DNA from 2 places in the Stenotrophomonas sp. S4 genome. Region 1 is predicted to be linked to the other one. Evidence: riboswitches for the same ligand, from Rfam matches in the RefSeq annotation. Region 1 holds a riboswitch; the other holds the start of a gene.
The links. Region 1 has a riboswitch for glycine ahead of ACUZUJ_RS19675 (trimeric intracellular cation channel family protein). Riboswitches for the same ligand answer to the same signal wherever they lie in the genome.
Positions count from the first base shown of each region.

Region 2: it holds a riboswitch for glycine, as region 1 does, so the genes downstream of both, gcvP (aminomethyl-transferring glycine dehydrogenase) here and ACUZUJ_RS19675 (trimeric intracellular cation channel family protein) in region 1, are expected to answer to the same signal.

Region 1 covers NZ_CM196188.1:4,228,531-4,231,933, forward strand. The annotation lists gene ACUZUJ_RS19660 (hypothetical protein) at 1-158, opposite strand, end outside; gene ACUZUJ_RS19665 (nuclear transport factor 2 family protein) at 164-595, opposite strand; gene ACUZUJ_RS19670 (GIY-YIG nuclease family protein) at 717-992, opposite strand; glycine riboswitch at 1,136-1,239, shown strand; gene ACUZUJ_RS19675 (trimeric intracellular cation channel family protein) at 1,324-1,941, shown strand; gene ACUZUJ_RS19680 (3-deoxy-7-phosphoheptulonate synthase) at 2,139-3,212, opposite strand.
Region 2 covers NZ_CM196188.1:3,522,653-3,526,055, reverse strand. The annotation lists gene gcvP (aminomethyl-transferring glycine dehydrogenase) at 1-1,477, opposite strand, end outside; glycine riboswitch at 1,540-1,644, opposite strand; gene ACUZUJ_RS16555 (multidrug effflux MFS transporter) at 1,944-3,170, shown strand; gene ACUZUJ_RS16550 (siderophore-interacting protein) at 3,312-3,403, shown strand, end outside.

The DNA of each region.
Region 1 (3,403 bases):
TCACTACTGCACGCAGCCACACCACTGGGCGCGCGGTCCGCCGGCTTCGGCCGGCCTTCCACCAGCGCCAGTCCGAGCAGGTACAGCAGGCCAGGCAGCAGCGCGATACCGGCGACCACTACGACGACGGAGATCAATGCCTTGCCAGCAGCGCGCATCGCGCTCACTTCGCCTTTGGTTTTGGATACCACAGTGCGTTGACGATGACCCAGCGCTGGTCGAAGCGCCCCATGTGGAAGTAGTCGACGAACCACGGGGTTTCCAGCCGCACCGAGGCCGCGTTGCCGGTCACGTCCAGCACCGTGCAGCGGCGGTCCCATTGATCCTTCGGCGTCTTCAACGCGCCCTGCTTCGTCAGCGAGACCAGCTCTTCCTTCGACATCCGGCGCAGGCCCAGGCGTTCATCGGGTGTATCGCCGAGGACCGCGCGCTTGGCCAGATCCGGATGCAGGGAGCGGGCGACGCGCTGCGGGTCGGCCTCCAGCTGGCCGTCGACGTAATCGTGGCAGGTAGCTTCGATGGCCGCGATGGTGGCCGGGTCTGCGGCGGGACTTGTTGATGCGGAGAGAGCGAACAGCAGGGCGATCGTGGACATCCGGGTCTCCAGGGCTGGGCGCGGGGCGATCATCGCATGGGCCGGGCAGCCCATCCACGCATGGCGTGGCTCTACTGGGACCGGCGATGTCGGCAGGCCGGAGCCGAGCGTGGGCGTGGATCTACAGAAGCGTCTCGGCTGGTGCCTGCAGCCAGGCCAGCTTGCGTTCGCGCGGCTGCTGCTTGAGTTGCCACTCGGCGCGTGAGGCGGCGGCCCGGTCCGGGTACTCGCGCACGGCCAGCACGCGCAGCGGTGGCCGTGCCCGGGTGTAGCGCGCGCCCTTGCCGGCCTGGTGGGCGGCGAAACGCGCCTCCACATCGGTGCTGATGCCGGCGTAATAGCTGCCATCGCGGCATTCGAGCAGGTACAGGAACCACGGGCGGAGGGACGGGGCCATGCCCGGATTATGCCGTGCTGCACTGCAGCGGATATACTGGCGCCCGAATGCAGGAGAGAGGCGCCGCGCTGGCGCCCGCCGAAGGCGCAGGCTCCCATGATCGCTCAGGCCGGTGGGGTGGAATCCCACCAACCATGCATTCGACTCGCCGAGCTGGAGAGAGGTCACCGGGCACGCCCGGGACGATCCGCCGAAGGGGCACGCGGCCCACGCCGCTGAACTCTCAGGCAAAAGGACAGCGGGAGCGGCACCGGTCATCGTCATCCCGTCATTGCGCAGGCAGTGGCGGTATACGCGCATGGCCGGCCCCACCGCGCCCGGAGCCTGCCCCATGCTGCTGTCCATCATCTACCTGATCGCCATTTCCGCCGAAGCCATGACCGGCGCGCTGTCCGCCGGCCGCCGCCGCATGGACCTGTTCGGCGTGGTCATGATCGCCTGCGTCACCGCCCTCGGCGGCGGCTCGCTGCGCGACATCCTGCTCGGCCATTACCCGCTGGGCTGGGTGAAGCATCCCGAGTACCTGGGCTTCACCGTATGCGCGGCGCTGATCGCCACCTGGGTCGCACGCTGGATGCACCACTTCCGCCGCACCTTCCTGGTGCTCGATGGCCTGGGCCTGATCGCCTTCACCCTGATCGGCTGCTCGATCGCGCGCGAGGCCGGCCATGCGATGCCGATCGTGCTGATCGCCGGCATGCTGACCGGCGCGTTCGGCGGCGTGCTGCGCGACATCCTCTGCAACGAGGTGCCGCTGATCTTCCAGAAGGAGCTGTACGCGATCATCGCGCTGCTGACCGGCGCGGCCTATCTGTTGCTGCTGCATTGGGGCGTGGCCGATGCCACTGCGATCCTGTGCTGCCTGGGCGGCGGCTTCGCGCTGCGCCTGCTGGCGATCCACTACCGCTGGGAAATGCCGAAGTTCGTGTACCACGACGAAGTGCATTGAGGTTCGCGTTCGCCGAGCATGGGGTTCCAGGCTTGGCGCGGATCTACTGCACCACCCCGGCGATGTACCTGGCGCTGTCGCTCATGCGCAGCGCCAGGCGCATCGCCGGTGCAGATGGGCCGGTCTCCAACTCCGGCCGGCCCTGATCGCGGCCGCACCCCCGCAGGCGCTGGCCGCCATCCACACACGTGCCGCACTCAAGCGGCTTCGGACACCTTCACGTCGCGACGGGCGCGCACGGCCGCAGCCAGTCGCTGCAACACCGTCACGGTGGTGTCCCAGTCGATGCAGCCATCGGTGATGCTCTGCCCGTAGACCAGCGGCTGGCCTTCCACCAGTTCCTGGCGGCCACCAACCAGATGGCTCTCGATCATCACACCAACGATGCGCTGTTCGCCGTCTTCCAACTGAACGGCGATGTCCTCGATCACCTTCGGCTGGTTTTCCGGATTCTTCAGGCTGTTGGCATGGCTGGCGTCGATCATCAGGCGCGTCGGCAGCCTGGCCTTGGCCAGCACCTGGCAGGCGTCGGCGACGCTGCCTGCGTCGTAGTTCGGCTGCTTGCCGCCGCGCAGGATCACATGGCAATCCGGATTGCCGGCGGTCGATACGATGGCGGTACCGCCCTGCTTGGTGACCGACAGGAAGTGGTGCGGATTGGACGCTGCACCCACCGCGTCGGCGGCGATCTTCACGTTGCCATCGGTGCCGTTCTTGAAGCCGACCGGGCACGACAGCCCCGACGCCAGCTCGCGATGCACCTGGCTTTCGGTGGTGCGTGCACCGATCGCGCCCCACGCCACCAGGTCGGCGATGTACTGCGGCGAGATCACGTCAAGGAACTCGACACCGGCTGGCAGGCCGAGCTTGTTGATGTCGCGCAGCAGGCCGCGGGCGATGCGCAGGCCCTTGTCGATCCTGAAGCTGCCATCCAGGTCCGGATCGTTGATCAGGCCCTTCCAGCCCACCGTGGTGCGCGGCTTCTCGAAGTACACGCGCATGACGATTTCCAGTTCGCCGGCCAGCGCGTCGCGCAGCGGCTTGAGGCGCTGGGCGTATTCGATGGCGGCCTTCGGGTCGTGGATCGAGCACGGGCCCACCACCACCGCAAGGCGATCGTCACGGCCATGCAGGATCTGGTGCAGGGCCGCGCGCGAGGCGCTGACGGTGTCGGAGGCTTCATCGTCACAGGGCAGCATCGCCAGCAGCTGGGCGGGCGGTGTCAGCGGTTCGATGGTGCGGATACGCAGGTCGTCGGTGTGCGGGGGCATTGCAGGAGATCTCCGGAACGTTGGGGGTCCCCAGCGTGGCGGCATGAAAAAAGCCGCCAGGTTCGCTGGCGGCTTTCGGGAATGCGTCTGAAGCTTTCTTCAGGGTGAGCGCAGTCCTTCCTCCGCCAGTGGCTTCGGAAAGTAATACCAGTAAAAGCGGGTAGCGGCTGCGTTCATGGGGTGTATTGATA
Region 2 (3,403 bases), 710 kb from region 1:
CCTTGTCGGCCAGCGAGCGCAGGTAGCGCAGCAGTTCGTGCTCGCTGTGGTGGGTGTTGAACACCGGGTGGGTCAGGAACGCGGACTGGCGCAGCAGGCCGGCCGGCAGCGCATCGGCGGTGCTGGCATCCAGCGCGTCGACGTCGGCCTGCGCACCGAACACGGCGGCCAGCGCGACCACGTCGGCGCGGGTGGCGGTCTCGTCCAGGCTGATGCCGACCGAATCGCTGTCGATCGCGCGCAGGTTGTAACCGGCGGCGCGGGCCTTGGCGTGGATCTCATCGGCGTGCACGCCGGTGACATGCAGGGTGTCGAAGAAGTCGCCACCGACCTGCACGCCGGCCGTGCGCAGTGCCGCGGCCAGGATCGAGGCTAGGCGGTGGGTGCGACGGGCGATGCGGGTCAGGCCTTCCGGGCCGTGGTAGACGGCATACATCGAGGCCATCACCGCCAGCAGCACCTGTGCGGTACAGATGTTGGAGGTGGCCTTCTCGCGGCGGATGTGCTGCTCGCGGGTCTGCAGGGTCAGGCGGTAGGCCGGGTTGCCCTGCGCATCGACCGAGACGCCGATCAGGCGGCCTGGCATCGAGCGCTTGTAGGCGTCACGGCAGGCCATGAACGCGGCGTGCGGGCCGCCGAAGCCGAACGGCACGCCGAAACGCTGGCTGTTGCCGACCACGATGTCCGCGCCCCATTCGCCCGGGGCGGCCAGCAGGGTCAGCGCCAGCAGGTCGCTGGCCACGGCCACCAGGCCGCCGCGTGCGTGCACGGCATCGACCAGCGCCTTGTAGTCGCCGACCTGGCCGAAGGTGTCCGGGTACTGCAGCAGCAGGCCGAAGGCTTCCGCTTCCAGTGCCTCGGCCGGGGTGCCGACGCGCAGCACGATGCCCATGGGCTCGGCGCGGGTGCGCAGCAGCTCCAGGGTCTGCGGGTGCACGGCGTCGTGCACGAAGAAGGTGTCCGACTTCGACTTGGCCGAACGCTTGGCCAGGGTCATCGCTTCAGCGGCGGCGGTGGCTTCGTCCAGCAGCGAGGCGTTGGCAATTTCCATGCCGGTGAGGTCGGCGCACAGGGTCTGGAAGTTGATCAGTGCTTCCATGCGGCCCTGCGAGATTTCCGCTTGGTACGGAGTGTAGGCGGTGTACCAGGCCGGGTTTTCCAGGATGTTGCGCAGGATCACGTTCGGCGTGTGGGTACCGTAGTAGCCCTGGCCGATGAAGCTGCGCAGCACGGTGTTCTTGTCGGCGATCGCACGGATCTTCGCCAGTGCCTGCACTTCGGTCATCGATTCCGGCAGTGCCAGCGGCGCCGGCGACTTGATCTTGGCCGGTACGATGGCATCGGTCATCGCATCCAGCGATGCATGGCCGACGACGTCGAGCATCTGCGCGATCTCGGCATCGTTGGGGCCGATGTGGCGCTCGACGAACGCATTGTGGTGCTCGAGCTCACGCAGGGAAGGGGTGTTCTGGGACATGGCGAAGGATCCGTCAGGAAAGGGCACACGCACGGGCACAAGCCGCCGGTCGGCGGTCTGCGGGGCGCCCCTCTGTCCTTTTGCCTGAGAGTTTGGAAGCGCGGAAAAAACCGCGGCTTCGTGCCCCTTCGGCGCCGGATCGAACCGGTCTCTCCAGAGTTGTGTTACGGGTGGTATCGGGCCTGAGCGATTACGGGCGTTGCGCCTTCGGCAGCGGTGTTCCGCTTCTCCCACCGTGTTGCCCGCCGATTATAGCCCGTTGCGGGCGCGCCAGCCGCCTCCGGGCCCGGCCGCGGCGCCTGAATGGCCGATGGCCCGTCCGTGCGTTTTGTGCACTGCTGCATGGCGTCAGGCGCAATCCCCACCTATGATGGGCGAATACCCGAATTCATCTGGCGCCGTCCCTGCTGCAGGGGACCGGCGCCCGCCGTGCGTGCCGCGCATGGCCCTGCCGGACGCCTTCTCCATGACCGCCGCTGTTGCTCCTTCCACCCGCCGCATGGCCCTGCTGCTCGCCGGCCTGGCCATGTTCGGTCCGTTCTCGATCGACACCATCTTCCCGGCGTTCCCGCAGCTGGCCCAGCGCCTGGCGGTGGACGAGGTGGCGGTGCAGCAGACCATCAGTGTGTACCTGCTGTTCTACGGCCTGATGAGCCTGGCACACGGCCCGCTGTCCGATGCCTGGGGCCGCAAGCGGGTGATCCTCGGCGGCCTGGTGGTGTTCGTCGGCGCCTCGGTCGGCTGTGCGCTGTCCACCGACCTGACCACGCTGCTGGCGTTCCGCGCGCTGCAGGGCCTGTCCGCGGGCGTCGGCATGATCGTCGGCCGCGCGGTGATCCGCGACCTGTACCATGGCCACGACGCGCAGCGGCTGATGAGCCAGGTGTCGATGCTGTTCGGCATCGCCCCGGCCATCGCGCCGATCATCGGTGGCTGGATCCTGCTCAGTGGCGCGGGCTGGTCGCTGATCTTCTGGTTCCTGGTGGTGTTCGCACTGGTCCTGCTGGCAGCCACCGCACGCTATCTGCCGGAAACCCATCCGGTCGAGGCTCGGGTGCCGCTGTCGCCGCGCGTGCTGATGCGCGACTACGTGCGCATCGGTTTCAATCCGCGTTTCCTGCGCCTGGCGCTGGCCGGCAGCATCGGTTTCGGCGGCATCTTCCTGTACATCTCCTCGGCGCCGGTGTTCGTGATGCAGCACCTGCACCTGGGCGAGGGCGGCTTCGCCTGGCTGTTCATTCCCACCATCGGCGGCATGACCACCGGCTCGTTCCTGTCCGGGCGCATGGCCGGGCACACCACGCCCACCCGCCAGGTCGCCATCGGTTTCGGCCTGTGCGCGCTGTCGGTGCTGCTGAACGTCGGCTACGTGGCGCTGGCGCCGCAGTTCGTGCTGCCGTGGGCGGTGCTGCCGATCTTCCTGGGCGGCATGGGCATGGCATTGATCTTCCCGATCCTGGCGCTCGCGGTGCTGGACATGTACCCGCACCAGCGTGGCCTGGCCTCGTCGCTGCAGGCGTTCGTGCAGCTGATGATCAGCACCGTGGTGGCCGGCGTGGTGTCGCCGCTGCTCAGCGCCAGCCCGTTGCACCTGGCGCTGGGCCAGGCCGCGTTCTTCGGCGCCGGCTTCGTGTTCTGGTACTGGGAACACCAGCGTGAACGCACGGCGCAGGCGGCCTGCACGGGTCACTGAGCAGCGTGCAGGGGTAGGGCAGGCCGCGACGCCCGCAGCGCTTGCGACGGGAAACCACCGGACTAGGCTGGGCACTCCAGCCAGCCGGTGCACAGGTGCACGACAGCCAGCCGATCCAATGTCGTTGCATGAGGTTCCCCCATGGCTGCGCAGCAGACCTACCGCCTGTTCGAGGTGGCGCTGAAGGAGCGCCGCGTTCTTTCCCCTTCCCTGGACCGCATGGTGTTCATCGG